One region of the Alteromonas sp. DY56-G5 genome, then DNA from elsewhere that is predicted to be linked to it. Evidence: predicted binding sites of a transcription regulator. Region 1 holds the regulator's gene; each other region holds the start of a gene.

Region 1 (8,236 bases):
CTTGGCTTTGTATTGTTTCAGCAACCTAAATACACCCTTTATACAGAAAACGCGTCATCACCATGGGTGGTAACCGCTGATGAAGGTACACTATACAATAACGAGCTAATCCAGCTGGAAAACCAAGTTAATATTGAGAACCAAACTGGCGATGACTTTGTCAGAAGTATATCGACCGAGTACATTCAAATTAATTTAGAAACCAAGCAAATGACATCTGACCAACCCGTTGAAATACTGGGCACCCAATATGTCATTTTAAGTAATGGGTTTAACGCGAATTTACGCACACAAGAATACGAGCTTTTAGATCATGTACAAACCACTTATTCCCCTAGCAACTAGTTTATTGCTTGCCATCGCTAGCGGTGCGGTACACGCCAGTGAAGATGATTTTTCGCAGCCCATAAAAATAGGCTCGAACACCCAGTTTATCGACGGTAAAAATAAAACCGCGTTGTACAAAGACGACGTACTCATAACTCAAGGCTCTTTGGTTATTGAAGCTGACGAAGTGGAAGTAATTGCCACTGACGGTGGTGGTCGTGAAATATTTATTGCTAGAGGAAAGCCTGCAAGCTATTCCCAGCAATTGGAAGACGGCACGCCAGTTTCGGCAAAAGCTAATGAAATACGCTATGAAGTGGTGAACCGAACGATTTCTCTTGCTGGAAACGCAGAGTTGAAACAAGACACCAGTAAAGTACAGGGTGACAACATCACGTTCGATATGATTACCGAGCAATTGCTAGCGACTGGCGGCGCAGGTAAGGATGGTGAGGGTCGAGTGACCACAGTATTCACACCTGAGACCATTCGCAAAACTTCGTCTAAGAAAGACAAAAAAGACAACGAGGGCAATGAATAGCAATGGCAACTTTGAGCGCTAAAAATCTTGCTAAGGCTTACAAGTCAAGACAGGTTGTTCGAGATGTAAGTCTGTCTGTCTCAACGGGTCAAATTGTTGGTCTTCTTGGCCCAAATGGCGCTGGTAAGACCACCACATTCTACATGATTGTTGGTTTAGTGAATCTGGATAAAGGCAAGATTGAAATCGACGACAATGAGCTAACTCATCAGCCCATGCACGAGCGCGCACGCCGCGGAATTGGCTACCTACCGCAGGAAGCCTCTATTTTCAGAAAGCTCACAGTGCATGAAAATATCATGGCCATTTTGCAAACCCGTAAAGATTTAAATTCACAACAGCAAGAAGAAGAAGCTGATGCGCTACTTGATGAATTTAATATTAACCATATACGTAATAGTACGGGGATGAGTTTGTCAGGGGGCGAACGCCGTCGCGTTGAGATTGCCCGCGCTCTGGCAGCAAAACCGCAATTTATTTTGTTAGACGAACCATTTGCTGGTGTTGATCCAATATCAGTTAATGATATAAAGAAGATAATACAACATCTTCGCGATAGGGGTATTGGAATCCTTATCACAGACCATAACGTACGAGAGACATTGGATGTTTGTGAAAAGGCGTACATTGTGAGTCATGGCGAGCTTATTGCGCAAGGAACGGCGGAACAGGTTTTAAGTAATCAAAAAGTAAGGGATGTATACCTAGGCGAACAATTCAGGCTATAGTTAATGTAACCGAATTGCCATTTTTCAGTTTCGCTCTGGTATATTCAATTTAGAGCATTTAAATAAGACGTAGATGAAACCATCTTTACAGCTAAAATTTAGCCAACAACTTACCATGACACCACAGCTTCAGCAGGCCATTAAACTGCTGCAGCTTTCTACACTTGATCTTCAACAAGAGATCCAAGAAGCGCTCGATTCTAATCCGCTATTAGAAGTTGAAGAAGGTAACGACGAGCCGCAACTAGAAAAGAACAATATCGACAACGATGACAGCGGCTCTGAGGCCACTGCTTCTGCATCTAGTGACACACTAGAAGCCGGCGATGCACTTGAGAAAAACGATCTTCCCGATGAGCTGCCAATCGACAGCACATGGGACGAATACTACTCTGCTTCATCTTCGCCAGCTCCGGGTCCATCCAATGACGACGAGCAAATCTTCCAAGGTGAGACTACTGAAGATATTCAAGAGCACCTTCTTTGGCAAATGCGCCTTACCCACTTCTCGGATACCGATCGCGCAATCGCTACAGCAATCATCGACTCTATTGACGAGTCAGGTTATTTAACCGTTACCCTTGATGATATTTTAGAAGCGGTTAACGATGATGATATGGAAGAGCCGATTGAAATGGACGAAATAGAATGTGTGCTTAAGCGCATTCAGATGTTCGACCCTATTGGTTCTGGCTCACGCTCTCCACAAGAATGTTTGATGGTGCAATTGCGCCAGTTTTCAGAAGACACACCGTGGCTTGCTGAAGCAAAGCAACTGATTGAAGAGTACTCTGACTTACTGAGCAGCAAAGACTATCGTACGCTTATGCGTAAAAGCCGATTGAAAGAAGATCAGCTACGCGAGGCAATGCGTTTACTGCAAACCTTGAATCCTCGCCCAGGTAGTGCTTTAGTTACTAAAGAGCCTGAGTACGTTATTCCTGATGTCTCAGTAACCAAGAAAAATGGCCGTTGGGTGGTTGAGCTGAACCCCGACAGTCTGCCTAAATTAAGCGTAAATCAACAATACGCTGCAATGAGTCGCCGTGCCAAGAATAGTAGCGATTCACAATTCATCCGCTCACACATGCAAGAGGCTAAGTGGTTCATAAAGAGCCTTGAATCTCGTAACGAAACCTTAATGAAGGTTGCAAACTGCATTGTGCAGCAGCAAATGGGCTTTTTTGAGCACGGCCCGGAAATGATGAAACCAATGGTGCTAAATGATGTCGCAGAAATGGTAGATATGCACGAATCCACTATTTCGCGAGTGACAACGCAAAAGTACATGCATACGCCACGTGGAATCTTCGAATTGAAGTATTTCTTCTCAAGCCACGTTGCAACAGAGTCTGGTGGTGAATGTTCATCTACAGCGATTCGTGCATTGATCAAGAAATTAGTGGCCGCTGAAAAGCCTAGCAAGCCGCTGAGTGATAGCAAGATTGCTTCATTGTTGGCCGAACAAGGCATTAAAGTTGCCCGGCGAACAATAGCAAAGTACCGGGAATCGTTGTCGATCCCGCCGTCGAACCAACGCAAAAGCCTTATTTAATCGGGCTTAATAATATAAGGAAGACGAAATATGCAAATCAACCTTACTGGTCATCATGTCGAAATCACCGACTCTTTGCGTAATTATGTCGATACGAAGTTCAGCAAACTTGAACGTCACTTTGATCACATTTCTAATGTGCATGTCATCCTGAACGTTGAAAAATTAAATCAAAAAGCCGAAGCGACCGTTCATTTAAGTGGCGCTGAAGTATTCGCATCCTCAGAAAATACCGACATGTATGCGGCGATTGACAGCATGGTTGATAAACTCGACCGGCAGGTAATCAAGCATAAGGAAAAACTGAAAAAACATTAGTAGTTAATTAAGCATGGATATACAAGCCATCGTAAGTCTGGACCGCACCGAGTGTGCGGTTCAGTGTAATAGTAAAAAGCGAATTCTTGAGATCATCGCTGATATCGCTGCCAAGCAAAACGAGAACATTGATCAGGCAACGGTACTCAACAGTTTGATGGCTCGAGAGCGTATGGGTAGTACAGGCATTGGTAATGGTATCGCCTTACCCCACGGACGCCTGCCGGGCCTTGAAAAAGTGATCGCCATTGTTGTAACCAGCACGCCAGCAATCGACTTCGACGCCCTTGACGAGAAACCCGTAGACATCTTTTTTGCGCTACTCGTTCCTGAGGAACAGACCGAAGGACACCTTCAAACGCTGGCCACCGTGGCTGGTAAACTAAGCGACAAAGAAACGATTAAAGCAATACGTCGCGCAACGACAAGCGACGATATTCTATCTGCATTAAGTTAAACATTAAGCGCCTATTAACCGTTTAGTAGGCGCCTAATTCAACAACGCGTATGTGATAAAACCAGAGTATTAGGGAGAAAGTAGGTGAAGCTGATAATAATCAGTGGTCGTTCGGGGTCTGGTAAGTCTGTCGCACTTCGCGCATTGGAAGATTTAGGTTATTACTGTGTTGATAATATCCCGGTAAACTTACTTCCCACCTTAACCCATACAGTTGTTGACGAGTACGATCAGGTTGCGGTAAGTATCGATGTGAGAAACTTACCTAAAAATCCTGACGATTTGGTAGAAATTCTAGACTACCTGCCTTCTTCGTGGTCGATGACCATTGTTTACATTGACGCGAGCGATGATGTACTGGTTAAGCGTTTTAGCGAAACACGTCGTCTTCACCCTCTCGCCAAGCTTAATAAATCGCTTTCAGAAGCCATTAAAGCCGAGTCTGCCCTACTTGCTCCTATTGCTGAACGCGCAGATTTATATTTAGACACAGATAAGCTTACCATTCACCAACTGGCAGAGTTAATTCGAGAGCGTATCCTGGGTAAGAAAAGCTCACGCCTTGTGCTTGTGTTCGAGTCGTTTGGCTTTAAGCACGGTATTCCTAAAGATGCGGATTACGTTTTTGATGCCCGCTTTTTACCTAACCCCCACTGGGAGCCCGACCTTAAACACCTGACCGGATTAGATGCACCAGTAGAAGTATTTTTGGGGTCGCAGCCTGTAGTGACCAAGTTCATTTGGCAAATTCAGAATTTAATAACGACATGGCTGCCTCATTTAGAGCGCAATAACAGAAGTTATGTAACCGTAGCGATTGGCTGTACTGGTGGCCAACACCGTTCGGTTTATATCGCACAGACCCTGTCGAAAACCTTCAGTGAAATACACCCTGATGTACAAATTCGCCATAGAGAGCTGAATCAGTAATGACTATTCAAAAAACGCTAACTATCGTCAATAAGTTAGGGTTGCATGCAAGAGCGGCGACCCAACTGGTTAAACTGGCTAATCAATTCGACGCTAAAATCATCTTAAAAAAAGGCGATAAAGAAGCAGACGCAAGCAGTGTATTGGGATTAATGATGCTTGAAAGCCATCAAGGTGAACAGGTAGACGTGATTGTGGACGGCAGTGATGCTGTTGATGCGCTTGCAGCTATTGAAGAGCTTATTGAGGGCAGATTTAACGAAGACGAATAGTCTTACTTGCCCAATCCATTGACCAATTAATCAACACTTAGCGCAGTTATCTTAAAATCCTGCGCAAAACCTACGCAATTATCATGACAGACTCATTATAATTGCGATATTCTACGCCCACTTAGGCTCTATGGCCTGCATTGTTCATCTTTTAGCTTGTAGGAATAACGCCTTATGGCAGAAGCGCTTGTTTCTAAATACGTACAAACTCAGTTACGCGCACTCAACGCTGCGTTGACCAACGGTCAATTCGTATCTGTACGTAAGCTTCTGCTTGAATTACCGCCCTCAGACGTCGCCCACATTCTTGAATCTAGCCCTAGCAGAACCCGTGACGAATTATGGGAGCTCATTGATGGTGACTTTCACGGCGACATTTTAGAAGAACTGTCTGACGATGTTAGAAACGGTATCATTACAAAAATGCTTCCCGCTAATGTAGTTGACGCACTTGAAGAGATGGATACCGATGACTTAGCAGAGACGCTAAGCAGCCTTCCCGAGCCAGTATTGGCCGATATTCTAGATTCGATGGATGCACAAGATCGCGTGCGCGCAGAGCAAGCGCTGTCTTACGGTGAGGAAACCGCTGGTTTCATTATGAACACCGACACCATCACTTTACGTCCAGATGTGACCATTGACGTGGTTTTGCGCTATATCCGCTTAAAAGGCGAGCTACCTGAGAATACGGATACGTTTTACGTGGTAAACCGAACTGATAACCTTGTTGGTATTGTTCCGGTTACCCGTTTACTCACCGCAGATACCGACGATAAAGTGTCTGACGTTATGGACGAGGAATCTGAAGCGATTCCTGTGAATATGCCAGACGACGAAGTGGCAAGCCTGTTCGAGCGATACAATTGGCTTTCAGCACCTGTTGTAGATGAAAACCATCGCTTAGTGGGCCGAATTACCATTGATGACGTGGTTGATATTATTCGTGAGGACGCCGAGCACTCGATGATGAGTATGGCGGGTCTTGATGATGACGAAGATACCTTTGCACCCGTTATGCAAAGTACCAAACGACGCTCGGTGTGGCTGGCGGTAAACTTAGTGACGGCGCTAATGGCTGCGATGGTGAGTGATCTATTTGAAGCAACGCTCAGCCAACTGGCTGTGTTAGCTATATTAAATACCATTGTCCCCAGTATGGGCGGTGTAGCGGGTAATCAGACGCTAACGCTAGTTATTCGCGGTATGGCACTAGGCCATGTTAACGCGAGTAACTCACGATGGCTTATCAGTAAAGAAATATCCATCGGCTTTTTAAACGGTGCCATTTGGGCGGTGCTTATTGCCTCTGTCATCGCGTTATGGAAACAAGATTACATGCTGGGCGTAATTATTGCCTTTGCCATGATGGTAAACATGATTGCAGCTGCTTTAGCGGGCGCAACCTTACCTATGATCATGAAGCGTCTTAAGATAGACCCTGCCCTAGCTGGCAGTGTTATCTTAACTACGATAACCGATGTAGTGGGTATTTTTGCTTTCTTAGGTACTGCGACGCTGTTTCTAATTTAAGTTAATTTTGAACTCTCATGCCTGATAGGGCATGGGTGAGCTAAACAACACTCATGCAATAAGCGCTTTCGCTATATATCCATTGACGTTCAGCTTGTAACCCACACCCCAGACGGTTTCTACTAGCTGTCCGCCATTTTCAATACTGTTGATTTTATCAAGCTTAGTGCGTAACCGATTTATATGGGTATTCACCGTGTGCTCGTAGCCTTCGTGGTTATAGCCCCACACCTCACTGAGCAATTGATTGCGAGAAAAAACTTGGTTTGGATGACGACAAAAATAATCCAGTAGCGCAAACTCCCTAGCCGTTAACGTTAGCACTTGGCCATTTAGGGTTACGCTATGAAAACGCTGGTCGATTTTAAGGGGTCCTATTTCGATGCGCTCTTCACTACCTTGAGATGGTCTTAAATGTTCTTGGCTAGGCATACTCCTACGCATATGGGAGCGAATACGGGCAGTAAACATGCGTGCATCAAATGGCCCTGATAGATAATCATCTACGCCTACTTCATAGTAGTTTGCTTCATCTACCTCTTCGTCGGCCACATCGTCTGTCATCGCGTCACTTTCCACTGCCATCACCCAACTTTCTGGGTTCGTATCAACAAGGCCTTTTATACGATTAAGACAGATAATATTTCCATGCGACTCAACAATAACGAGCGAATAATGCTGCGCCTTAAGCAACGACTCTGCGGATTGAAAATTAGAGACTGCGTCGTAAAGAAAGCTATGCTTACTTAAGCATTGCGATATGTTCTGTTGAAACTTATTTCCACTGTAGATGATAAGGATCATATCTCGCTCCTAATTCGCCAATAAAAAACAAGACCAGTGTGTTCGTGGTTTTCTTTCACAGTGATTACAATTTTTTTAAAAAATATAAATTCAGAATTTATAACAGCACTGTTATTTATTGAGACGAATCTGTGTGCGTTTTGTGAAAGTTCTGTGATGAATTGGACATTTTACTGCCCTAAATTTTTATGCGATTTAAGCCATAAATAAGGACAATAAAATGAAATTCACTAAACTTGCTAGCGCAACGCTTTTGTCGCTAGCAGCAGTATCAGTAAGCCAAGCTGTCACTTTAGACATTGAAATTACCAACCTGACTCAGGCGCAGAGTTTTACGCCGCGCTTAGTCATAGCTCACGATGACACCGTCGATGCCTTTGAAGTTGGGCAACCTGCGTCGTCAGCTTTAGCGTGGTTAGCTGAAGCTGGTGTTATTGACGACGAACAAAATGCTGATTCAAGCGGCGCAAACTTTGAAGCGTTACTCGGCCCTGTTGATACCGACAATGGTTCAAATACGTGGCACCGTTTTGGCGGACTTCTCGCGCCGAAAGCTACGTTAAGCTATCCCTTCGATACTATGGACAAGCCATATCTTTCGCTACTTTCCATGCTAATACCTACTAACGACGCTTTTGTTGGTATGGACAGTATTGAAATTCCAACCGAGCCGGGTACCTACACTTATTACCTTAATGCATACGACGCCGGTACTGAGCTTAACGATGAATTAAATAGTGCCCGTACAGATGTTGTTGAAGCTGGGACCGG
Region 2 (8,236 bases), on a different contig from region 1:
CGTAGTCTACCCCTTGCATTGCGCGCGTAAGGCGGTCTTTATCTCGCACATCACCGATAAAGTAGCGCATGCAGGGAGCATTAAATTTCTGCTGCATTTCGAACTGTTTTAGCTCGTCACGCGAATAGATAATTAAGCGCTTGGGGTTATAGCGTGATAACAAATTTTCGGTGTATTTATGACCGAACGAACCTGTACCACCTGTTATCAATATAGACTTGCCGTCAAACATAGATCGCCCACGATTTTTATGATTATCGTTTAAATATATCATGTGTCGGCAACAATGCCATAAACCATTAGTTTTTAACGAGTCTTCCTTAAATAAAAAGTGAAATACTCAACAGTAACGATACCGTTAAGCCGTTGGGTATTCATTTTCATACTCTTTAAAAAAACAGTCACTCGTTATTCTTCTGTCTATTTACTACACTATATTTAGTGAAAGTTTAATAGGGTAGCCTCATGATTAAAATAGGTTCCGATTCAGGTAACTCGCTTATTGGTCAAATCCAAGAAAAGCAAAATAACCTGTTTGAGAAGCTTGCCAGTGGTAAGAAAGTTAACAATGCAACTGACGGCGCAGCAGCTCAGCAAATCATCGACCGGTTAACTTCAGAAGTAGAAGGTAACCGTCAGGCTATCAATAACGTATATGATGGTATTTCACTGGCGCAGGTTGCAGAGGGTGGTTTAGGCAGCATCAATGACGATGTAAACCGCATTCGTGAACTTACCTTACAATCTGGTAATGGTGTTTTGAGCAGTGGCGATCGCCGTGCTATCCAATCTGAAATAACACAGCTACAAGAGAATATCTCCCAAACCATTGAGCAAACGAATTTTGCTGGCAAGCCGTTACTATCTGAAAATGGCTCACTTGAATTCCAATCAGGTTCAAGTGCGGGTCAATCAATTAGCGTCAATACACAGGATGTTGCTGCTCAATTAAACGATGTGCTGTCTATCGATATTACGTCGGGAACCAGCATTGAAGATGCGCTAGGTGCAACTGATGCAGCAATTGAAACGCTCGGTAACGCGCGAGGCGATTTAGGTGCTACCCAAAACCGTTTCGAAAGTGCGGCGCGTTCTCTTACTCAAGCTAATGTGAACACCGCTGAAGCGCGTAGCCGCATACAAGATCTTGATTTTGCTCAAGCTGTGTCACAGCAGGCGTCAAACGATGTGCTCGGTCAGGCGGCGCTAACCGTTCAAGCGCAAGCGAATCAGCAGCAAAGTCAGGTTTTATCACTGTTGAGTTAAGCCGACATACGTTAATTTTGCTAAAATTAATCGAAAGAAGCAGGGTAACCTGCTTTTTTTATTGATACATTTCCGAAAACAGCGGTTGCGCTCCGATCTTTTGTCGTTACAATTTATAAATGCGCTAAACTGTAAATAATAACAAAGCGTTCTCGGGGAATTGATGAAGAACATTTTGCTGGTTAGTGACAACCAGGAACTTATTCAAAACTTGGAAACTATCGTTACCTTCATGGGAGAATCGTGTCAATCGCGAGGCTTTAGTGATTGCGAACGGTATTTGCAAGATAGTGGAGCTGATGCTGTTCTTATAGAGCACATATCGCCAGCCGTAGTCAGTGGACTGGTTGAGAAGTTTCCTCACATACCATTTGTAGCATTGGTTGAAAATAATAGCCAAGCATCAGCAGGTTGTAATCTCGTTAGCGTTATTGCAACGCCATTAACCTACCCCGTTTTGACCCAAGCTATCCATCGCTGCCAAGAATACTCAAGGCGCAAACCGAGCTTGTCTCGTACATCGGGAACAAAGACGCGACTGTTTAGAAGCCTTATTGGTAAAAGCGAACAAATACAAATAGTTCGTCGATTAGTTGAACAGGTTGCTCCGACTGATGCCACTGTCTTGATTCTAGGTGAGTCTGGAACGGGTAAAGAGGTCGTTGCACGTAATGTTCACTTCTTATCTGAACGCAAAGACGGGCCATTTATTCCGGTAAACTGCGGTGCCATTCCTGGCGAGCTGCTAGAAAGCGAGCTATTTGGTCATGAAAAAGGGGCGTTTACTGGCGCAATCAGCGCGCGTAAAGGCCGCTTTGAGTTAGCTGAAGGCGGTACGTTGTTTTTGGATGAAATCGGCGATATGCCGCTTCAGATGCAGGTTAAATTATTGCGCGTGTTACAAGAGCGTACCTTCGAGCGCGTAGGCGGCAACAAGCCCCTTCAGTGTAACGTACGCATTATCGCTGCGACGCACCGCAATTTGGAAACCATGATCAGTGAAGACAAGTTCCGTGAAGACTTGTATTACCGGCTCAACGTATTCCCGATTGATAGTCCTGCACTCAGACAAAGAAAAGACGATATCCCCTTATTGCTTCAAGAGCTAAATAGCCGTATTCAAGGTGATGGGGTAGAAGGTGTGCGCTTTACCGAGCAAGCGATCGCCTCGTTAATGGAGCACGAATGGGCAGGCAACGTTCGTGAGCTGTCTAACCTAGTTGAACGCCTAACAATCCTTTATCCTGGTCAAATCGTTGATATCGCCGATTTACCTGAGAAATATCAATACGGTGATGTACAGGCTTACGAGCCTGATTATCCAGAAGAAATTCTTGAGCGTGAAGCATTCAATGCACTCTTTGCTGAAGCGGCCGCGCAAGAGCCAGAAGAAGACCTTAACGAGCAAAACCACGAGGGTTTGAACGGAATGGTTTCTTCATCTTTACCTGAGGAAGGGGTTAATCTCAAAGAGTACCTTTCTGAGTTGGAAGTAAACCTCATTCGACAGGCGTTAGACAATCAAGATTGGGTGGTGGCTCGAGCTGCCGACAAACTTGGTATGCGCAGAACAACGCTCGTCGAGAAAATGCGGAAGTACGATATTCAACGTACTGAAGAAGCGTAATGTCAGGTAATTGACGTTGCGCTTTCCTCTATAATTTCATCCTATCTAATTGAAAAATAAGCCAATGATGAATTGGCACATCTTCTGCTTTATCTAAGCCATAGTTTAACAGCGTCTGCAATTTGACGAGGGCAATATGGCTTTTGACAGCACACCACAATCAACTGAGTACTCAGCATCAAGCTATGCGTTAGATAGTATTGATAATGCGATATCTCGTGATGAATACGACCCCTCAAGCAGTGACGATATTTCGTCGTTACGGTTGCAGGCGAGTCGACTTGAACACTTACTTCAGGTAATGCCTGCGGGCGTTATCGTTATAGACGGTAAAGGGATCGTACGCCAAGCCAATGAACAAGCGAAAGCACTGTTAGGTGAACCGCTGGAAGAGGAAGTGTGGCGAAGTATTATCACGCGCTCATTCAAACCTCGCGCTGACGACGGCCACGAAGTCTCACTTGTTGACGGTCGCCGAGTGAAGCTTTCTATTACGCCGTTAGAAAATGAGCCAGGACAATTAATTGTTATTACCGACTTAACCGAAACGCGGCAGCTGCAAGCTCGCGTGAGTCATATGCAGCGTCTGTCTTCTCTTGGAAAAATGGTGGCATCCCTTGCTCATCAAATTCGTACGCCTCTTTCTGCGGCCATGCTCTATGCGTCTAATTTAACACGCAAAGGCTTGGGACAAGAAGCACAAACTCAATTTGCAAACAAGCTAACTGACAGGCTTAAAGAGCTAGAGAGTCAGGTTAACGACATGCTGCTTTTCGCTAAGTCAGGGGAAGAACAAGTGGTCAGCCAAATTAGCTTGGGAGAGTTGTTTACTTCAATTGAAGGCAGTGCCCAAACCATGACGGCTCAAGCACAGCAAACGCTAACTTTTAGCGGCTTCGATAAAAACGTATCTATTACCGGTAATCTTACAGCGCTTCAAGGCGCGTTATTAAACCTTGTTCACAACGCGAGCCAAGTTACTCCGAAAGGGGAGTGCGTACACGTAGAAACTGCAGTGTCTGATGAACGTTTGCATGTGGCCATTATAGATAAAGGTCCTGGCGTACCGGATAAACTCAAAAACAAAATTTTTGAACCGTTTTTCACAACTAAAACTCATGGCACGGGCCTCGGACTTGCGGTTGTTAAATCCGTCGTAAACGCCCACAACGGTTTGCTGAGCGTATCAAATATGCCAGAAGGTGGGGCGTGCTTTAGTGTGTCTTTGCCGTGTGTGGTGAACGCTCAATCTTCACAAACATTGACTCATGTTGCGTAGGTCATAGGAGAGAATAATGTCTAAAACTACCATTTTAATTGTTGAAGATGACGCAGGATTACGCGAAGCACTCCTAGACACCCTTCTGTTAGGTAACTATGAAGTTGTTGCCGCTGACTGTGCTGAAGAAGCGTTAATGGTGCTGTCTTCGCGCTCCGTCGATTTAGTGGTAAGCGATATTCAAATGGGCGAAATGAGCGGTTTAACGCTACTTAAGAGTATCAAAACTAAGTACCCCAATATGCCGGTGCTATTGATGACAGCCTATGCCACTATTGATGATGCCGTGCAGGCAATGCGCGATGGCGCTACAGACTATCTATCAAAACCGTTTGCCCCAGAAGTACTGCTTAATTTAGTGGGACGCTACGCGCCGGCTCAAAAAATAGAGTCACGCACGCCTATTGTTGCTGACCCTTCAAGCTTGAAGTTACTTGAGCTTTCTCGCAAAGTCGCGAAGTCCGACGCCACTGTGATGGTAATGGGACCAAGCGGTTCGGGTAAAGAAGTGCTGTCTCGCTATATTCACGATCAGTCGCCGCGAAGTGATGCGCCATTTGTTGCCATCAACTGTGCAGCCATACCAGAGAACATGCTAGAAGCGACCTTGTTTGGTTACGAAAAAGGTGCGTTCACCGGCGCAATCCAAGCGTGCCCGGGTAAATTTGAACAAGCCCAAGACGGTACGCTGTTACTTGATGAAATAACCGAGATGGATTTGGCGCTTCAAGCTAAACTGCTACGCGTGTTACAAGAGCGCGAAGTAGAGCGTCTTGGCGGACGTAAAACCGTTAAGCTCAACGTCCGTGTTATTGCTACAAGTAACCGAGATTTGAGAAAAGCAGTGGATGCGGGAGAGTTCAGAGAAGATTTGTACTACCGCTTAAATGTATTCCCTATCGAGTGGCGCCCGCTTTCGGAACGTCCGGGTGATATTGTCCCTCTTGCCGAACATCTGGTGCAGCGTCATGCTAGTTCTCAAGGGCTGGGTACTATCAGGTTAAGCGCAGCAGCGCGCAATAAGCTCTCACAATACAGCTGGCCTGGGAACGTTCGCGAACTAGAAAACGTGGTTCAACGGGCGCTTATTTTATGCGAACACAATGAGATCGACGCCAGCGATTTAATGATTGACGAAGACATGACTGCACCTGTTGAGACACCGCAAGAGCATGTTGAAGAAAATAGGCTAGGGTCTGAGCTGCGCTACCAAGAACATCAAATTATCCTCGATACGTTGGTGTCGTGTAACGGCAAGCGTAAAGATGTGGCAGAAAAGCTCGGCATTAGTCCAAGAACCCTTCGTTACAAATTAGCGCGCATGCGCGAAGACGGTATTGAAGTGCCCGCATAAGGTCGCTTTCTACACTTTCGGTTTCCTCGTCCTTATCCGTCGCCTCTGTAGTAAAGAAGGCGGCGGTTTTTTGTTGCTCTCACTAAGTCAAACGCCATAAATTTGGCTAATCCTCTTATTTTTAATTTATCCTGTTGATATATATGGCTTTTTAAAGTTGGCAAGCCCTTTGCTAAATCCCCTCTATACATAAGTTATACGCCGATGTTCAGGCGGTCTCGAAAAAGCACTAGGAGTGGTTATGGACGTTAAAGCCAATAGTTTGTATCAAGAAATGCAGAACATGATTGGGCAAACTCGTCTTCAAGTTAATGAGCCTCAACAGCAGCCGCTTAGTGAAGTTAATAGCTCGGCAAGTGATTTCTCGACCATGCTAAAGAATGCGGTAGATGGTGTAAACGGCATGCAGCTCGAATCTAAAGACGCGCAGCAGCGTTTTGAAATGGGCGACCCTAACTTAAGCCTAGCTCAAGTTATGCTGACGAAAGAAAAGGCGGGCATTGCTTTTGAAGCCACTGTTCAAGTACGTAACAAAGTACTTGAAGCCTATAAAACAATAATGAATATGCCGGTGTAAGTGGAGTAGGTTATGGCTGAAGCTACAGGTACAAACCTTACGGTTCCTGATCAAAATCAAGCAGTGGACAATGAGCCAGAAAACAAATCTGGTTTTATGGACACTTTAGGTAGCGCAGATATGATGCGCCAAATGGCCCTTGTGGTTGTTTTGGTAATCTGCGTCGCCATCGCTATTTTTATTCTTATCTGGTCGCAAGAGCCTGATTACCGCCCACTTGCGAAAATGGAAACCCAAGAGCTTATTGAAACCCTCGATTATATGGATGCGAACCAAATCGACTATAAGCTTGAAGGCAATATTGTTTACGTAAGAAGTGACGAATTCCAAAACATCCGTTTAGGCATGACCCGCCAAGGGTTAACAAAGGCCTCTGATGCCGGTACCGATATCATTATGCAGGATATGGGGTTTGGTGTGAGCCAGCGTGTTGAGATGGAACGTCTAAAACACGCCCGCGAGCAACAAATCGCGGCTACCATCGAAGATATCGCAAGCATTCAAAAAGCCCGTGTCTTGTTAGCTATGCCTAAAGAAAACGTATTTGCGCGAAGAGAGAAGAAAGCGTCGGCAACCGTTGTGCTAACGGCTAAGCGCGGTGCCGTTATTGCAGGTGAAGAGGTTGATGCTGTTGTCGATATCGTTGCGTCTGCAGTGCAAAACATGGAGCCGTCTAAGGTAACCGTAACAGACAGCAATGGTCGTCTGCTAAACTCAGGCTCTCAAGATTCTATGAGTGCTCGTGCCAGAAAAGAATACGAGATTGAGCGCCAGCGTGAGCAAGAGTACTTAGAAAAAATTGACGCTATACTGATTCCAGTATTGGGCATAGGTAACTACACAGCACAAGCTGACGTTACCATGGACTTTACAGCTATGGAACAAACACAGCGTAGCTACAACCCTGATTTACCTGCGGTTCGCAGTGAAATGATAATGGAAGAAAACAGCGTAGGTGGTGGTGTTGGTGGTATTCCTGGTGCACTGTCTAATCAGCCTCCGTTAGATTCTAATATTCCAGAAAATGCTGTGGGCGGCAGTCAACAAACTATGCCTGGGCGCACAGCAAAAGAGTCTACGCGCAACTACGAACTTGATACCACTATCAGTCATACCAAGAAACAGACAGGGGTTATTCGCAGATTAAGTGTATCTGTGGCGGTGGACTATACCCAAGTTGCGGGTGAAGACGGTGCGATGACGCCAACACCGCGTAAACAAGAAGAGATTCTAAACATTCGTAGGCTTTTACAGGGCGGCATTGGCTTTGACGTTACCCGTGGTGATTCGTTAGAAGTTGTAAGCGTGCCCTTTACTCGGATGGACGCAGGGGAAATTGAAGACGCGCCTATTTGGGAGCAGCCCGGATTTCTACCAATTCTAAAGCTAGTTGTTGGTGGCTTGGTTATAATAGTGCTTATCATCTTCGTGATTCGTCCTATGCTACGTCGTCTTATTAATCCTGATGAGTCGAACGACGCCGATGAATTTGATGCAGACGAGGGCTTAGATTTAGGCGATGACACCATTAGCATGTTAACGTCTGACTTTGATGAAGGACAGGTAGGCTTTGCGCCAGATGGTTCACTCATGCTGCCTGACCTGCACAAAGATGAAGATGTACTTAAAGCCGTACGTGCCCTTGTGGCCAATGAACCTGAGTTATCAGCCCAAGTAGTGAAGGGCTGGTTAATGCAAGACGAGTAGTGAGATAAGATTATGGCTGAAGAACTTGCCAATGTTGACGAGCCGTCATACGACGTCAGTAAATTAGAAGGCGTAGAAAAAGCGGCCATCTTGCTGCTGAGTCTTTCTGAAGAAGACGCCGCCCAGATATTGAAACACTTAGAGCCCAAGCAAGTACAAAAGCTCGGTACTGAAATGGCAAAAGTGGACGATATGACGCAAACCAAAATTACGGCGGTTCATAAGCACTTTATCGAAGAAATTCAGAATTACAGTACCATTGGCTTCCAAAGCCAAGACTTTGTTAAACGTGCGCTAACAGCCGCGTTAGGTGAAGATAAGGCCGCAAACCTAATTGATCAAATCCTGATGGGAAGCGGTGCAAAAGGCCTAGACTCATTGAAGTGGATGGACTCTAAGCAAGTAGCCAGCATTATTCGCAATGAG
Region 3 (8,236 bases), on a different contig from region 1:
CTCGATGACTGTACCTGATTTTCGAAGAGCAAAGTACAATCTGTGCACAGAAAATCCTTTTCGCCTGACGCCGCCCGCGGCGCAGGCGAATCATAATGTTAAAAGCAACGGTGACAATGCTAACGCTGCATCAGCAGCCTCTGAACACTCTACGCAACACAAGTCGACGCAACAGAATTACCCCGACCCATCGTTTTCGGATATCTTCTCGGCATTCTCTGAAGCATTTACCCAGCGAAAAGCGCAGGGTTTAGCGTTTTTAGAGCTCACTAACAGTGAATTGATGCTCATTAAAAAGAGTTTCTTTGTTACAGTCTTTGCATGCTTAGCGGCATTTGCGGTGGGCACTGTATGTTGGCTCATTTTAAACATCGCTATTGGCGCTATACTTCATAGTGTGGGCGTTAGCTATGTGGTAGTTCCACTCCTGTTGTTGGTGTTTAACAGTGTTGCGGCCTTTTGTTTATTTAAACTTGCACAAAATTCATTTAATTACTTGAGCTTTAGCAGACTCATTCAAACGTGGCGACGGGTTTTCGGATAGTGAAAATGCTTACCATTGCGTAAAAAGCCACCGCCAATAGTGAGGAAAAGCGATGAACATTTTTTTAAAATCGAATATGAAAGATATAGCACAGAAAGAGCATGCTTATTTTTCGCAAAAACATCATGCAGATGTTGCACTTACACAAGCAAAGAGGCAATGTAAACTGATGATGGGAAAGCCTGAAACGTTGCTTGGCATCGCAACCCTTGGCGCATACAAGGGTGCGGTAGATGCAAAACCCAAAGCAAAACGCAATCAAGCCCTAATGGCAATAAGTAGGACTGCGTTATTGTCGCTATTTCAATGATCACAGTACTAAGGAATATGTGAGATGAACAACAAAAAAAGTATGAAGAAAAGTCGTTTGATGCTTGCCTGCGTTAGTGCGGCGTTTAGCCTTGCAATAGTAGGTTGTTCATCGACCCCTGTAGCAGCCCCAACCCCCTATAAGTCAGCGAGTACCAAAGCTGCCTATGGCCATTCAAGCGAAAAAATCTCTGAGAACGAATACAAGGTTCTTTTTAAGGCAACAGACAAGACTCCTGCTGATAAAGTACAGCAATATGCTCTTTACAGAGCAGCGGAAATTGCACAAAAACAAGGTTTTACTTATTTGGCCATCGTTAAAACCAACGTGGATAAAAAGCCCGTTATTGCGCGAGAAGTGATGGCGAACAAGGAAGAGCCCGTGGCATTTCAAACAGACAGGCAGTGCACTATGTCAGGCTGCGATGAAGTGGCACAGCCTATGGCCGTCCCAAGCTCAAGCGACGTTGTGAAAACTCAAATTAACGACATCTACTTTACTATTGATGTAATGATGGCGAATGATAAAACGCGTCTAGGTAAAAATGCTTTTACTGTCTTAGAGGTACTATCAGAGCCTCTGGAGCCAAAAAATGGCAACTAGCTGAGCGTTTTGCCGCTCACTAATGCTCTGAAACATCAGTTTTAATAGAAATGCTTTTCAGGCCCTAGTTGCAGTTACTGAAAAGCATCGCTCAAACACATAAGCAAAACCGTAATGTGTTTTAAAGCCAACAACCTGTGCACTAGTCTTCATTACTTTTCTGTTGTGGCTAACAGACCACTGGCTAACTGCATTCTTCACTTTTCTACAAACTTGGGCGGTGTCATATTCGTTTCCTCTTGAAAGAGTCGATGACACTGCTGCTATCACAGCCCTTTTCTCTAATTTAAAGCCTCTAATCTATAGCCTTTAGTCTATAGACTCTAATTTATAGCTGTTATCCATTCTTCTGAAGTGCTTCTTGCATTTTTAATGACCCGTTAATCTTCTATTAATGTTGTACAAAAGTCTCCGTCATCATAGCTAGCTATCATTAAACCCATAAACTGCAGAGCAGATTTATAAACCTCTAGCAACAACGTTGTAGCGGTACTGCTCTAAGCAATTGAATCAGGTAATAGCACATATTTATTTTGCAAATGACTAAGGAGTCAGGCGATGAGAAAGCTAAGCACGTTAATGACAAAAACTACCCTTGTAGCAGCTACAGTAATGTTGGTGACTGGTTGCAGTGCAGTGGCAAAACCGCAGATGGAGCATTCAGCTAGTTCGAATGTTCCGGCGTTAAAAGCTAAAGCACTCGACAACGCATTACTTTATTCCGACGAATGTATTACTGAGCGAGAAGTGGTAACGGCACAAAAGATGTGGGGTGACGGCATAGTGCGAATTGGTGCAGTATTTAGCAATGATGGTGATTACTCTGGCGAAGCCGCAGATTTCATCCAAGCTATGTATGGTTACGATTTAAGCAGCGTACTGTTTAAACCAACGCTTGCAGCTAACGACCAGTTCCGTTCAAGCTTCGATGCTGCGCTTTCATACTTTGTTGGTGGTAATGACGCTTACGAAGAGGACAAAGGCTTTGCTATAAAGCCATACACAAATGTGAAATTCGATAATGTGGGTATTATCAACAACAGCTGTCGCATGGCCGTGGCGATGGGCAACTACTTCTTTACCGATACAAAAGGTGGCGAAACGAAGGTGGAATACACTTTTGCCTATGTCAAAGATAGTGACGGCGACCTGCGTATTGTTGCTCACCAATCTTCGTTACCTTACAACCCAAACGGTAACTAAATAGGCCATTGCCCCTCCATTCTTAGGAAGTGTGAGGGGCGAAACACTCTCCCTTTGCAGGCAAGGCGGCCCTTCCCTTTCGCTTTGCCTCTTTTTTATTTTCAACGAGAAAAACTATGTGCGCAAAACGCATTGTGGCACGTTGAGATGGGATATTTACATAATCATATTGCGTCGCCAGGCGCCAATTCAGACGCCACAACAAACCACAACCTTGCTGTCACGTTCCTCCGAAGCTGGTAAGAATCAAAGAATAACCCCAGCCAAAGGCCCTTAACACACAAAGAGTAAAGTTGGGTGACTAGGGCCTTACTCAATCATGTAAAAAATGCATTCGTACGTGTAATCGTGACGTTAATTGCCTGCAGATACGGCCTGACAACCAGAGAAAAATTAAATTATATCAATATATTTCAATAACTTAAAAAACAGGCACAAAGATAGCATTAGTTAAAGTGAAAGTAACGGAAGCAATACGAGGATTTAGTTATGTTAGGTTGGGCAATCACATTTTTTATCATCGCCATTATTGCAGCAGTTTTTGGTTTTGGAGGCATCGCAGGTGCAGCAACAGGTATCGCACAGTTTCTTTTCTTTGTGTTTATCGCGTTGCTCGTAATCTCACTTATCGCAAATGCGTTACGTGGTAGAGCACCAAGAGCCTAAGAGTTAGAAGTATTTTAATAGGAAAAAGGAGTAAGGATATGTTTTCATTTAAAAACTTATCAAAGGTACTAGTAGCATCAGCATTTGCACTATCACTAGCAGCTTGCGGTGACGGTGAAGCGGAAGACGCAGGCGAAGAGCTAGACGAAATTGTTACCGATGCAGGTAATGCCGTTGAAGACGCTTGTGAAGATGTGAAAGAAGGCGTAGACGCTGAAGATAAAGACTGTTAATCACGTTTTTATCAAAAAAGGGCCAGACAATTGTCTGGCCCTTTTTGTATTTACAGTCGACGTGGTTTGACCTAACTGGTTAGTTAAGACACTTCTTCACCACCTAACTCACGAGCAAGATCGTCTAGTGTAGATAGCGTCGAATCAAATTCACCTACGCCGTAACGGTATTTTACACTCACGTGATGATCCGTACGCCCGAACTTCACTCTTAACCCTTCTGCGTCAATATGCTTCACGGTATTCAAAAAGCGATAGGCAGACATTTCTGTTTCAAATTGAAACTCAACACTGTTTTCCATTTAGGCTTTCCGTTTAAGCAACAATTTCAGGATGAGTATCAATAACTGAAACAACTCGTTGCAGCAAATGGTTATCTTCTTCGCTTATCGAGTCGTATGATAACCAGTCAGCAAGAATGTCGGGAGCTGTTGCCGCTTCGCCTTGTTCCAACTTAGATGTCATCATTTGTAGCTGTACGCTAGAGCGTATAGATGCGTCTGCATCTGGGCTTGGCATACCAGTTGCGACTTCTAATGCTACCGTTAACCATTGTCTATCGTGCTGAGTTGTTTTATTTCCAGTTGACTGACCCAATACGCTTGACCAACGCTTCCCTAACGTTTCCGCTAGAGATTGCTCATCACCACTTCCCTCACCTACACTTAGCTGTAGTAAAGAAATCAGAGCCTGAGCTCGCGCCAATCGGGCTTGAGATTGTGCATTTTTCGCTTGCGCCGCGCGCTTACTTTCAAGTGAATCAATCTTTTTATCTACTTTCGTACGTTGCGCTTTAGGCAAGTCGGTTAACTGAGCGCGAACGTCGCTTATTGATTGACTGAACGTTGCATCATCGCTGTTGATGTCAACAGCTTCCACTTGCTTGAGTAGCGAATCTACTAACGCGTTAAATGCATTATTCTGTACTTTCCGCTCGGCTTTTAAACGTTCAAATACGGTGTCATTGGCAGCCTTAAATTCTGCCCACAACTTACTCTCTTCACGTTTACCTGCATGGCCTACCTGCTTCCATTGGCTTTGCAATTGCTGAGCCTTGTCGGCAGCGCCAGCGACATCTTCTTCCATAGCAAGTTGACAAGCTTGGGTGACTAACGCACGCTTTTGGGCTTGGTTGTCACTTTGCCATTGATTTACTTTAGCCTGAATGGGCGATGATACCGCCTTCCATTCTTGCTTCAGCTGTTCATAAATTTCACGTTCAACCTGACCTGCAGCGTGCCACTGTTTAGACACTCTATCGAAAACTTTCACTAACTCGGCTTCCGGCATGTTAATGTCCATTGCCTTAACCGTAGCGATAATCGACATGCGCTGTTCACGCGCAGCAGCCCGCTGTGCATCTAACTTCGCGTAATGCGCTCTACAAGGCTCGAAGGCCTTTTCAAGTGCATCATCGAATTGCTGCTGTAACAACGCGTCATCACTACTTTCTTCACTCGTTGACGATGACGGTGTTAGTGATAACCATTGCTTACGCAGATACTTAATGGCCTCACTTCTTTGCTTAATATTTTCTGCATCAGCGCTGGCTAACGCTTTTGCTTCTTCTACAAGAGCGGGTTTGCGCGGCGCAGCAAGGTAATCCTGCCATCCTTCTAAGCGCGACACATCACCAGCGGTCTTTTCAAAACGCTTCTCTACATACTTTTTCGCTGAACCAGGAAGCGCAGCATAACTTTCCTGAAGCTTTGCAAATTTTGAAATAGCAACGCGGAATTTACCCTGAGCAATTAAGTTATCGATAACGCTAATGTGCTTTCTAATGTGTTTTACTTGCTCATTTTCTTTGGATTTTTGAGCACGCTCTTTGGCATTTACAGTGCTTGTCGCTGCGTTGAAACGTTTAGACAACGCCTTAGGAATGGCATCGATTTCGCGACTAAGCGCTTTATACGCTTGACGTGCTTCGTCAAACTCCGCTTTAAGAGCCACTACACTACTGCTTTGTAATGCGTCGCCACCATTTACCTGACTCAAATCCTCAGTCGATGCGCTAGCTTCTTCAACGCTCACATCACGGGTATCTTTACCCGACTCGCTATCGCTTGCCGAAACGATCTTAGCGGCAATGTCTTCGAGCGACTGAAGTTTTATCAGTAGCTTTTGGCCGTATTGCTGCTGCATAGAGAAGCGATCAAGCTGGTCGTTTAGTTCGTCGACAGAGCGCTTAATCTGTGTAATTCGCTTATCAGTTGCAGATTCATCATCGAGACGCGCTAGCTGTTCAAGCGTTGCTTCAACACCGCGCACGCTTTCATTAACCGTAGCAACATCAGCAAGCGTCGCTTCACAAAGCCTGTTATTGTACAACCAAGCTACCTGCTCCTTGGCATGAGTAAGCTGCTGTTCGCACAATGCTTTGGTATTGGCACGTTGCGACGCTTGTTGCTTCTCTTCCCATGCTGGGCGGATACGGCTTAAATATCGCTCGAGCTGCTCACCTATACGCGCGCGCTTTTCTTCATAATCAGCGCGTTCTTCTGAAGTGAGTAAGTCAATTTGAGCAAACAGCCCAGTCAATTCGCTCTCAAGCTCATTGCGCTTTTCATCAATGGTTTCTACATCTGACTTGTCGAGTAAAGCCTGATATTTTGAAAGTCCCAAAGTGAGCTGCTTTTTAAGCTCCACTGGGCGCATTGCAGCCTCTTTGATAGCATCGATCCGCGCATTAATTTGCGTAGCAAGCGCATCATCTGACACTTTCTTAGCAAGCTTTTGCAAATCTGATACGTCTGAGTGCGCGTAAATTAATTGAGTCTGCAGTTGGGGACTTGCGCCCTCTAAAAAGACAAACTGGGTGAAAGATGGCTTCGCTACTTTTTCGATTAGCGCGTTAGCTAGCGCATCATCTTGTAAGAGCATAGGCTCTTTCTTCAACATTTGCGGTACTAACTGCACTACCAAATCGGCGTTGGCTGTTTCAGTTAAAAAAGAGAATATCTCTTGGCGGGAGAGTGTGACATCCCCCTCGCCTAACAAAGCGGCGTTTACCTTTTTCTCCGCCGCTTTTTTAACGCGAGACTGCTTGGCAATTTGTGACATTTTAAGCCACAGCACAAAGCTATTAAGCTTTTCGAGTGCTGCTAAACTGACATTTGCATCTTCGTCATTAAATGCCAGTTCGTGAAGAATTGTTTTTTCCTGTGCCTTTTCGGGAGAGAGACTCTCGATTGCCTGCATCCGTTTTTCAGGCTTTGGGCTTTGGTGTGAAGGCGCAAATATACGACTAAATATCATCCTGTTTAAACCGCGCTATTGTATTATTATCATCCTGCTCATCGCGTAACGAGCGTTTAAAGTCGGCTTTACTCTTATGTACGATTTCGCCGCTTTCACCTACTGTCATATGCTCAGAGGACTTTTCTATTTTTGCTTGATACAGCATAACAGCCTGCATGCTGCTTGCTTTTTGCTCTTCGTTTAAAGGCGTGCCATCTGGCCACTTACCTGTTTCAACAGCCTGACGCAGACGCTCGTAAATCTCCGGCGTCATGCTGGCTAAAAGTGCTTCTATATTCATTTAGGAAAAACGCTTTATGTAAACAATACGCGCGCGGTTTACTAAGTACCAAACAAAGCCAACCACTGCGCCCAAAATAGCTAAATTATGTTGCAAATCACCTGGGCGTGTTCCGCCCCAATACATGAAGCCAAAACTCGCAACGAATATCAGCATAGCAAGAAGGGATTGGTTCTGGATACTGGCTAACTTTTTAAATCTTTGTAAGCTTTGTTTGCGCTCTATATCTTCAGAGGTCGCATCACCGATTTTAAAGTCACAGTGAGGACACGTCTTCGCTTTGTCAGACGTTTTTTTGTTACACGAAGGACAGTCAACTAATGCCATATGTTGCTCCTGTTTATTGGGTGCGAAATGGAAATGCGCAACTCGCTATTGAGCGTAGACGCATTTATACGCGGATGGGTATCATACTTAAGTTCATCACAACAATGAAGTCGATTCTGTGGATTAACCTTATCGCCATAAAACAAAAATGCGCAGGGTGTTAACTTTTATACAAAGTTCACCGCTACGCATTTTTACCTGATAGCCAAGTTGCATTTCCCTTCAGTGAAACTCAAGAGGGGGCGATGCTTTAGGCAATACTCACCTTATTTTTTATGTCGAGACCAGTAGTCGTTAACCGTTTCTTTCATCTCTTTGCAAAGCAACATGATGCCGAACAAGTTTGGCAAGGTCATTACCACGATAGCCACAGCTGAAAGTGCCCAAACTAATGTGGTGTCAGAGAATGCAGCCCAAACGAAACCGGCGACGTAGATGACGCGATACGGCATTACGGAGCGAGGACCGAACAAATATGTCATAGCGCGATCACCATAATATGACCAAGCGATGGCGGTTGAGAACGCAAACAGCATAAGCCCAATTGACACAATATATTGACCGAAATCGCCAAAGAAACCGCGAGTAAAGGCAATGGTGGTGAGCGCTGCCGAGTGAACCAGTGACTTACCGCTTACTTCAAGGTTCTCTTTAACCGGCTTTCCGTCGACAATCTTAAGCGTGCCAGTAAACAAGTCTTCACTACCTACTGCATACTTCACGTTTTCTGCTACAGACCTAGCGTTAAGCAGTGTAAAACCATCGCTTACCGCCGTGCCGTTAACAACGGTAATTGAGCCAGTATAAGG
Region 4 (8,236 bases), on a different contig from region 1:
GCAAATTTTTTAACACTTGCGCAGCGACACTGGTGACCATGAGAAAGGTCAGAAATAGGGGCGCTAGTCTATAAAGAAGAGCAGCGCCGCCAATGTATAAAAGAGTGAATAGGTCTAGGACGCTTTACTTCTAAATTGTGAAACCATTGTCATTACTAGCGCAATGATCACACCAGCAGCAATACCAACAACACCATCAGCAAGTATAGACATAACCAGCGATGCGTCTGGAATAAGTGCGGTAAACCAGTCGGTAATAACGTGCAAAAAGCCAATGCTGTGGGTGAGGATGCCACCACCGACTAAAAACATAGCAACAGTGCCTACAACCGCAAGGGTTTTCATTAATGCGGGGGCGGCAACTAATAACGCTCTGCCAATAAATCGTTGAAGGGTGTTCATTGAACCTGTTAACGACTTGCGAAGCATGTAAAGCCCAACATCGTCCATTTTAACTAGTGCCGCTACCAGCCCATAAACGCCAAGGGTAATCGCTAAGCTTAGTGCTACTAGCACACCAATTTGCGTAGTAAGTGTTGCATCGGTCACTGTGCCTAATGCAATTACAATAATTTCAGCAGACAGTATAAAGTCTGTGCGTATAGCGCCTTTAATTTTATCTTTCTCAAACGCTACCATATCCACATCTTCGTGGGTAAGCGCTTCTATTCTGGCTTCTCGTGTTTTTTCTTCATCTTCGTGGGGAAGATATTTGTGCAGTAGTTTTTCTGCACCTTCAAAACATAAATATAACCCGCCCAGTACCAAAAGGACGGTTATAAGTGAGGGCACAAAAGCACTGATGGCTAATGCCGCAGGAACCAATATTGCTTTATTAATAAGTGAGCCTTTTGCTACTGCCCATACAACAGGTAGCTCTCGGTCTGCTTTAACGCCTTGGACTTGGTCGGCGTTTACCGCTAAATCGTCGCCCAAAACGCCCGCTGTTTTTTGCGCAGCGACTTTCGACATGGTTGCGATGTCGTCCATTAACGTTGCTATATCATCAAGTAGGGCAAGTAAGTTAGCTGCGGCCACGTCGAATATCCTTTGTTATGTATTACAGTTAGAGTAATCCCCAGTAAATAGCAGCTTAGCGTACTTAAAACATGGGTGATATACAATTAGGAATAATGCCGATAAATCACAGTTCTTTTTAGACAGTTTTCAGGGCTATCACCAACAGAAAAGGCGAAATCAGAGGAAGTGTGAGTTGAGAAGAGCACGCTCGTGCTCTTCTCATGTTGAAGTTAATTACCCCAAATGTTGTTTACCAGTTCTGGATGATCAACGAAAGGGTTTCGATTGTTCTGGAAATTGAAGGCAGCGTCATTCCTATCGATTTCCTTTTGGCTTACAGGGTCTTGAGAATGCCAGCTTAAAAGCAGAGTTAAGAACCAGCTTTCGAATACTTGATCACTCGTACCATTCAACACTGCGTCGCCATAGGTGCTATTCGTTTCCCAATTTGCAATGACGTTTTCATAACGTGTCGCCATGTAGAAATACGCTCTAGCGAAGTCACCTTTGAACTCGTCGATGGGCTCAAAAACGGTGCCTGTATAACCAGAAGCAGAAGAGCCCGCGCCCAGTTTGGAACCATTCGATGACGTATAAGTAGCACTTGCGACATCACCGTACGGATAGCTACTTCGGCGACCGTTAACGTAGCCGTCGGTTGCAAAAACGTGATGAACATCAGTATTCATCGGCGAGACTGCACCGCCAAACCAGCTGCGCGGGAAGGCGTGTTCGCGGTTATAGCAACTGCCTTCTCCACTATAGCTGCCACACTGGTCAGAACCAGCCGTGTAGCTGTAAGCGTCACTACCATTTGGGTTTTCTGAATACATGTCCAAAATGGAGCCGTCATTTTCATAGTAGCTGTCGCTTGTGTATGAAATATAGAATGTCCAAAGGTCGCCATAGCTTTGTGTATTATGATTTTTGATAATGTTGTAAAGCTCGGTTTTTAACGCATAGCCTGACAGACCGTTGGCACTTGCATAGTAACCAGTGAGTTCTGATGAACCACCACCACTGCCGCCGCCACTCGTTGTACCAACGCTAAAGCTGGTGCTTTCACTCGCGCCGAAAGAGCCGCCATTAGCAACAGACACGCCCTCTATTAGCAAGTTATAGCTGCCAGAGCCATAGGAGCAGCAAATTCCATCGCCATAGGCATCACTAATGGTAAAGGTATATTCTCCATCAGTAAGGCAAACCGCTTCAGTATAACTTTGGTTGCTAGCGTAGCTGCTGCCAGAGGCTTCAACTTGGTTGTTTGCGTTAGTTATTTGCCAACTGGTTTCGCTGCCGTAATTGTCGGTAGTTAAGTTCAAAACGCCTGAATGGCTAGCACACGTGCTTCCACCGCCGTTATTGCCACCTGACCCAAGCGTAGTCGGCTCGAATGCGTCTACATAGACGGTTTCTGACCCATCAAAGCCCGTCTGATCATAAAAGCGTAACCCCACCTCAATCTCTTTTGACGCTGTAGCGGAATAAGAGAAAGTAAGCTGTTGCCAGTTTCCAGTTAATGAGTTGTCAGAATAACCTTGATAACCGTCTACATATAGGCGTGCTTTTACAGCACCTTCAGTGTGATATAGCCTCACTGAAAATTCATAATTTTGACCGGCGGTTACATTGATTGTCTGACGGAAGTCAGTTGAACCTTGCGTTGTCGTATTGACGGTAACTGCAGCAGACTTGCTTCCCGAGAATGAGTAGACCGAGTTTTCAGCTACACTAATGCCGGAGTCGATAGTTGACCATGAATTAGGTGCGCCAGACGTCCATGTTTCAAAGTCTCCATTGGAGACCTGACCCATGGCGATAGCGGGTAACAACGCACCTGCCAAGCCGACTATTTGACGTAAGTTTATATTCATTTATTTTCCGTTATTGTCTTTATTTTAAATGTATATTTATTCCTTAAACGTAGTGTTCGACGCCTTCCTAGGCGTATCAAATATTGCACGTATTTGTGACAAAATGAATAAAAGTGCTTAATCTAACGGCAGAGAGTACTGAGTTAACGGCAAGGAAATAGATGCAAATAAACGGTGAGTTAGGCAAAAGATCAGTACTACCTATTATGGACTGTTGGGCGCAATAAAATGACTGACAGCCCAATTCCATCGCTATCCGTACGCTCATATACGAAGCAAACGTGCCGCCATAAACACAACTACTTTCAGTTAGTGCTGCCCATCAACGGACATATCTTGATAGAAATCGATAATTTTAGCGGGCGGGTAGGCGTAGGCGAAGGCGTATGCATAGCGCCGAATGAGGTCCATTATTTTAGCGCTAACGAACTGTCAAAATTTATTGTGGCGGACTTGGAGTATGTGCCAGTTAATTTAAATGACAGGTTGCACCCGATATTTCAGGTAACGTCCGCATTACAGGCGTTTTTATCGTTTGTAGAGATTCAAATTAGCCAGTTTGCTGACCAAGGCCATGAAGAAATACTGGCGCTATTTTTAACCTTGCTAGAAACATCCTTGAAAGGATGCAGCATGGATAAGCGAATGACTCCTGTATTAAGCCATATTCATCGCGACCTTGCCCGAGGCTTTACACAGGTGGAGTTAGCACGGATAGCCTGCATGGGAACAACGCAATTCAAAACACGCATTAAAGAAGCCACCGGGCATAGTTTACGAGATTACCTTGTAAAAGTGAGGATGGAAAAGGCCAAAGCACTACTTAGAAATACCGATACACCAATGTTGGGTATAGCTCAGCTAACAGGGTATGAAGATGTTGCAGCATTCAGTCGCCGGTTCAAAGCGTATTTCGGGCGACCCCCTAAGTTTTTCAAAAGAAAGTGACTGTGATAAGGGCTTACCTCACATGACGGTAAATCGTTGATAGAGAGGGCTAGTTAATCTCTTCGTCTTTAGGAAGTTTATTGACTCTGGCTTCTATAAAACGTTTGTGGTCGTCCATTTTGGTGCATTCTAAGGTTCCACCAGCAATCCCACTCAATATCGCCAAAGTTTTATTGGTCGTACTGCTACAGTTTACGCGTTTTGAAGGGCGTCGATTTTCATTAGCTTGTATTTGCTGTGTGCTTGGCCCGCTAAGAACAGGACTATTTTTACGCTCTTGAAATGCTTTTGCTGCTTGTTCTGCGTCTTCAGCGACTTTGTCACTGTGATACTTTTCAAAATAGAGGGCGGCGCCATCTTTTACCGACAGATTCAACGAGCCTGCGCGCCGATTTGCGTCTTTTGATAAAGTGGGCGACGGCAGTGTACTAGTCGGCTTACTTTCAATGGGTACCTGCTGTGTATCGGGCTCAGCATTTTTCTGCTGCTTGGGCGCAGGGCTTTCTACAATTTCATTCTTACTATCAAGTGCTTCAGTCGCTTTGGTTGCGTCAGGCTTCAACTCAATTTCTTGCCTTTTAGGGGAAACATCGATTGGTTTAGTTTCTTGTGGTTTAGCTTGGGCAGAAGGGCGTGGAACGGGGGGATAGTACAGTCTGGCGCTTATCTCCGGCGTTCGCTCCAAAACATTTACTCGTGCTTTTTGGTTGTTGATGCCCATTTGAGAAAGTATGACCACTACGATGACCCCAAACACATGTGCACAGCCCGAAATTAATAGTGGGCGCCACGCCGTTTTCTTTGCAACGGAATGGTGTTCAATGCTGCGCTCAGGCGCAAAGAAAGAAGGGGTGATAGTCGTCATAGTAAACAACAGACCATGGGCCCTATCGAATAGTTCCATCCTAATTTCATCGCACTTTTTAGTCCTCTCACCTTACCGCAACCTCATACCGCTTCAAAATTGGGCAAATTTTTAACAGTGCACCATTAGTGTGCATTATTTTTGTGCGTTCATGAAGCGTTTGCTTGTATGTATTTGATTTATTTGGCTAATCATTTGTGGCATGGCTCTTGGTTTATCTTCCCATAGTTGGAAACACGACCATAAATCACAGAATAACCAAAACAAACTGGGAGCAACTCATGAAACTAGTCACAGCGATCATCAAGCCGTTCAAGCTAGATGATGTTCGTGAAGCCATTTCAGAAATCGGTATCGACGGTTTGACCGTGACCGAAGTGAAGGGCTTTGGACGTCAAAAAGGACACACTGAACTTTACCGCGGAGCGGAATATCAGGTGGATTTTCTACCTAAAGTCAAACTGGAAATTGCTGTTCAGGATGATCAAGTAGAGCGCCTGGTAGAAGCCATCGTTGGCGCTGCCAAAACAGGCAAAATTGGAGACGGCAAGGTGTTTGTTTACGACCTTGAACACGCCGTTCGTATTCGAACTGGTGAGTCGGATAGCGACGCGCTGTAAGCCACAACGATATATTTGCGGAGAAAACCATAATGGAAATCACTTTTGAACTTGGGTATGCGCTAGATACCTTTTATTTTCTAATCTGCGGTGCACTGGTTATGTGGATGGCTGCAGGTTTTGCGATGCTTGAAGCAGGTCTTGTTCGAGCGAAAAACACCACAGAAATTCTAACTAAAAACGTGGCGCTATTCGCTATCGCTTGCACTATGTACATGATTTGCGGTTACGGCATTATGTACGGTGGCGGCGACTGGGGTCCATTCCTAAGCGGTATCATGGCTGATGGCGCAACAGGTGTCGCTGAAGAGCCAGCAACATATGCACCTTCTGCTGACTTCTTCTTCCAAGTAGTATTTGTTGCAACAGCAATGTCTATCGTATCTGGTGCGGTAGCTGAGCGTATGAAGCTTTGGGCATTCCTAGCGTTCGCAGTTGTTATGACGGGCTTCATCTACCCAATGGAAGGTGCTTGGACATGGGGCGGCGAAGCAGTATTCGGTATGTATACGCTTGGCGACCTTGGTTTCTCTGACTTTGCAGGTTCAGGTATTGTTCACATGGCTGGTGCAGCTGCTGCTCTTGCTGGTGTTCTTGTGCTTGGTGCTCGTAAGGGTAAATACACCGCTGACGGTAAAGTAAACGCGATTCCAGGTGCAAACTTACCGCTTGCAACTTTAGGTACATTTATCCTGTGGATGGGTTGGTTTGGCTTCAACGGCGGTTCAGTACTGGCTACTGCAACTGTTGAAAGTGCAAACTCAGTAGCGATTGTATTTATGAACACAAATGCTGCAGCTGCTGGTGGTGCAATTGCTGCACTTATCGTAGCACGCATTCTATTCGGTAAGGCTGACCTAACCATGGTACTTAACGGTGCGCTAGCCGGTCTTGTAGCTATTACAGCAGAGCCTTCAACACCTACACCACTACAAGCTACGCTGTTCGGCGGCCTTGGTGGTATTTTAGTAGTGCTTAGCATCGTTGCGCTTGATAAAGTAAAAATTGACGACCCAGTGGGCGCAATTTCAGTTCACGGTGTGGTAGGTCTTCTAGGTCTTATCCTTGTACCTTTCACTAACGATGGTTCAAGCATCTCTGGTCAGCTAATTGGTGCAGCGACTATCTTTGTATGGGTATTCGTAGTGAGCCTAGTGGTATGGCTAGTGATTAAAGCGGTTATGGGTGTACGTGTGAGCGAAGAAGAAGAATTCGACGGCGTAGACATGAGCGAATGTGGTCTGGAAGCATACCCAGACTTCACAAGCAGCCGTTCGTAAGAGAGTCTCGATTAGGCAACGAAACAACAATAACAATAATGCCTTATTACTTCGTTTAAGCCCCGCTAATGCGGGGCTTTTTTCGTTTCATGCAATGTGTTTTAAGCTCATTACTGGGCTTAGGAAAAGAGCCTAGGCGTAATGTGACAATAACGCTACACTATGAATCGATAAACTAACGCTAGATTTATTATCGGCAACGTTTTAGTAAAAGGACGGTTATGATTGCAAGTGTGCGACTTCTACCTTTGATACTGGCTTTCTTTAGTATCAGCTGTTTGGGCTATGACAGAATAACGGGGCAACCCTTTGCAAGTCGCTCAGAAGTTATTGCAAAGAACGGCATGGCAGCAACAAGCCAACCATTAGCTACGCAAGTGGCGTTGGATATTTTAAAACAAGGCGGCAGTGCAGTTGATGCAGCTATTGCAGCCAATGCCATGTTAGGTTTAGTTGAGCCTACAGGCAGCGGTATTGGCGGCGACCTATTTGCCATTGTGTGGGATGCAAAAGAAGAGAAGCTAGTCGGCTTAAACGCTTCTGGCCGTTCACCCAGACAGTTAACCAAAGCGGTGTTTGCCGAGCGTGGCTTGCATCAAATTCCAAAATTTGGTCCGCTACCCGTTTCTGTCCCTGGCGCTGTAGATGGCTGGTTTGCACTACACGAAAAATTTGGCAAGCTGCCCATGTCTGCGCTGCTTACCCCATCTATCAAATATGCCCGTGAGGGGTTTCCTGTTTCAGAAGTCATTGCCTATTACTGGCAGATGAATCAAGAGCGAATAGGTCACTATGACGGCTTCGCAGAGACTTTTCTTATCGACGGGAAAGTTCCGCAAAAAGGCGATGTTTTTAAAAATCCTGGCTTAGCCGTGACCTATGAAAAGATTGCAACAGGCGGGCGAGATGCTTTTTATAAGGGCGATATCGCACGCACTATCGATGCTTACATGAAGTCTCAAGGCGGCTTTTTGTCATACCAGGATTTGTCATCGCATACCTCGGAGTGGGTAGAGCCCGTTTCTACTAATTATCGCGGTTATGATTTGTGGGAACTTCCGCCCAATGGACAAGGCATAGCGGCCCTACAGATTCTTAATGTGCTTGAGCACTATGATATCGAAGGAATGGGGTTTAACTCAGCAGACTACATCCATACCTTTGTTGAAGCCAAGAAGCTCGCCTTTGAAGATCGCGCTAAGTTCTATGCAGATCCAGACTTCAATGATATTCCTGTCGACTGGCTAATTTCGAAAGAGTATGCCGCTAAGCGCCAGAAGCTCATAGATAATGAACGCGCAGCGAATCGCGTTGATGCGGGTATTTATGAAGGAGATACCATTTATCTGACCGTTGCTGATAAAGAGGGCAATATGGTGTCCTTAATTCAAAGTAACTACCGCGGAATGGGCTCAGGCATGACACCTCCAGGGCTAGGTTTTATTCTTCAAAATAGAGGTGAGATGTTTACCCTTGAAGAAGGGCACTTTAATGAATATCGCCCGGGAAAACGTCCATTTCACACCATTATCCCGGCTTTTGTAACCAGAAACGGTAAGCCAGTGATGAGCTTTGGCGTGATGGGCGGTGGGACTCAGCCTCAAATGCATGCACAAATTATTGTAAACA

The links. Region 1 encodes sigma-54, which starts transcription at its own class of promoters, with help from an activator protein. Its sites were predicted from a motif close to GTTGGCACGNNNNTNGNNT; they were not measured.
Region 2: the regulator sigma-54 is predicted to act here: its motif matches at 2,965-2,983, upstream of NO989_RS03045 (PAS domain-containing sensor histidine kinase).
Region 3: the regulator sigma-54 is predicted to act here: its motif matches at 3,089-3,107, upstream of NO989_RS15395 (DUF1328 domain-containing protein).
Region 4: the regulator sigma-54 is predicted to act here: its motif matches at 4,904-4,922, upstream of glnK (P-II family nitrogen regulator).

The regions. Positions count from the first base shown of each region.
Region 1 is NZ_JANHZQ010000029.1:52,712-60,947, forward strand. It holds gene lptC (LPS export ABC transporter periplasmic protein LptC) at 1-345, shown strand, start outside; gene lptA (lipopolysaccharide transport periplasmic protein LptA) at 314-868, shown strand; gene lptB (LPS export ABC transporter ATP-binding protein) at 871-1,596, shown strand; gene NO989_RS14460 (RNA polymerase factor sigma-54) at 1,670-3,151, shown strand; gene hpf (ribosome hibernation promoting factor) at 3,182-3,469, shown strand; gene ptsN (PTS IIA-like nitrogen regulatory protein PtsN) at 3,483-3,926, shown strand; gene rapZ (RNase adapter RapZ) at 4,011-4,856, shown strand; gene NO989_RS14480 (HPr family phosphocarrier protein) at 4,856-5,128, shown strand; gene mgtE (magnesium transporter) at 5,303-6,661, shown strand; gene NO989_RS14490 (response regulator transcription factor) at 6,713-7,465, opposite strand; gene NO989_RS14495 (spondin domain-containing protein) at 7,686-8,236, shown strand, end outside.
Region 2 is NZ_JANHZQ010000004.1:88,091-96,326, reverse strand. It holds gene pseB (UDP-N-acetylglucosamine 4,6-dehydratase (inverting)) at 1-232, opposite strand, end outside; gene NO989_RS03055 (flagellin) at 466-1,266, shown strand; gene NO989_RS03050 (sigma-54 dependent transcriptional regulator) at 1,430-2,893, shown strand; gene NO989_RS03045 (PAS domain-containing sensor histidine kinase) at 3,030-4,172, shown strand; gene NO989_RS03040 (sigma-54-dependent transcriptional regulator) at 4,189-5,526, shown strand; gene fliE (flagellar hook-basal body complex protein FliE) at 5,768-6,103, shown strand; gene fliF (flagellar basal-body MS-ring/collar protein FliF) at 6,116-7,810, shown strand; gene fliG (flagellar motor switch protein FliG) at 7,823-8,236, shown strand, end outside.
Region 3 is NZ_JANHZQ010000033.1:16,740-24,975, reverse strand. It holds gene NO989_RS15415 (hypothetical protein) at 5-544, shown strand; gene NO989_RS15410 (hypothetical protein) at 597-854, shown strand; gene NO989_RS15405 (hypothetical protein) at 879-1,457, shown strand; gene NO989_RS15400 (hypothetical protein) at 2,016-2,660, shown strand; gene NO989_RS15395 (DUF1328 domain-containing protein) at 3,150-3,326, shown strand; gene NO989_RS15390 (hypothetical protein) at 3,365-3,559, shown strand; gene NO989_RS15385 (hypothetical protein) at 3,643-3,861, opposite strand; gene NO989_RS15380 (DUF349 domain-containing protein) at 3,875-6,817, opposite strand; gene NO989_RS15375 (YeaC family protein) at 6,807-7,100, opposite strand; gene NO989_RS15370 (zinc ribbon domain-containing protein) at 7,101-7,427, opposite strand; gene NO989_RS15365 (alanine/glycine:cation symporter family protein) at 7,694-8,236, opposite strand, start outside.
Region 4 is NZ_JANHZQ010000030.1:37,345-45,580, forward strand. It holds gene NO989_RS14700 (DUF808 domain-containing protein) at 115-1,038, opposite strand; gene NO989_RS14705 (endonuclease) at 1,251-2,894, opposite strand; gene NO989_RS14710 (helix-turn-helix domain-containing protein) at 3,123-3,842, shown strand; gene NO989_RS14715 (hypothetical protein) at 3,892-4,746, opposite strand; gene glnK (P-II family nitrogen regulator) at 4,989-5,327, shown strand; gene NO989_RS14725 (ammonium transporter) at 5,360-6,607, shown strand; gene ggt (gamma-glutamyltransferase) at 6,829-8,236, shown strand, end outside.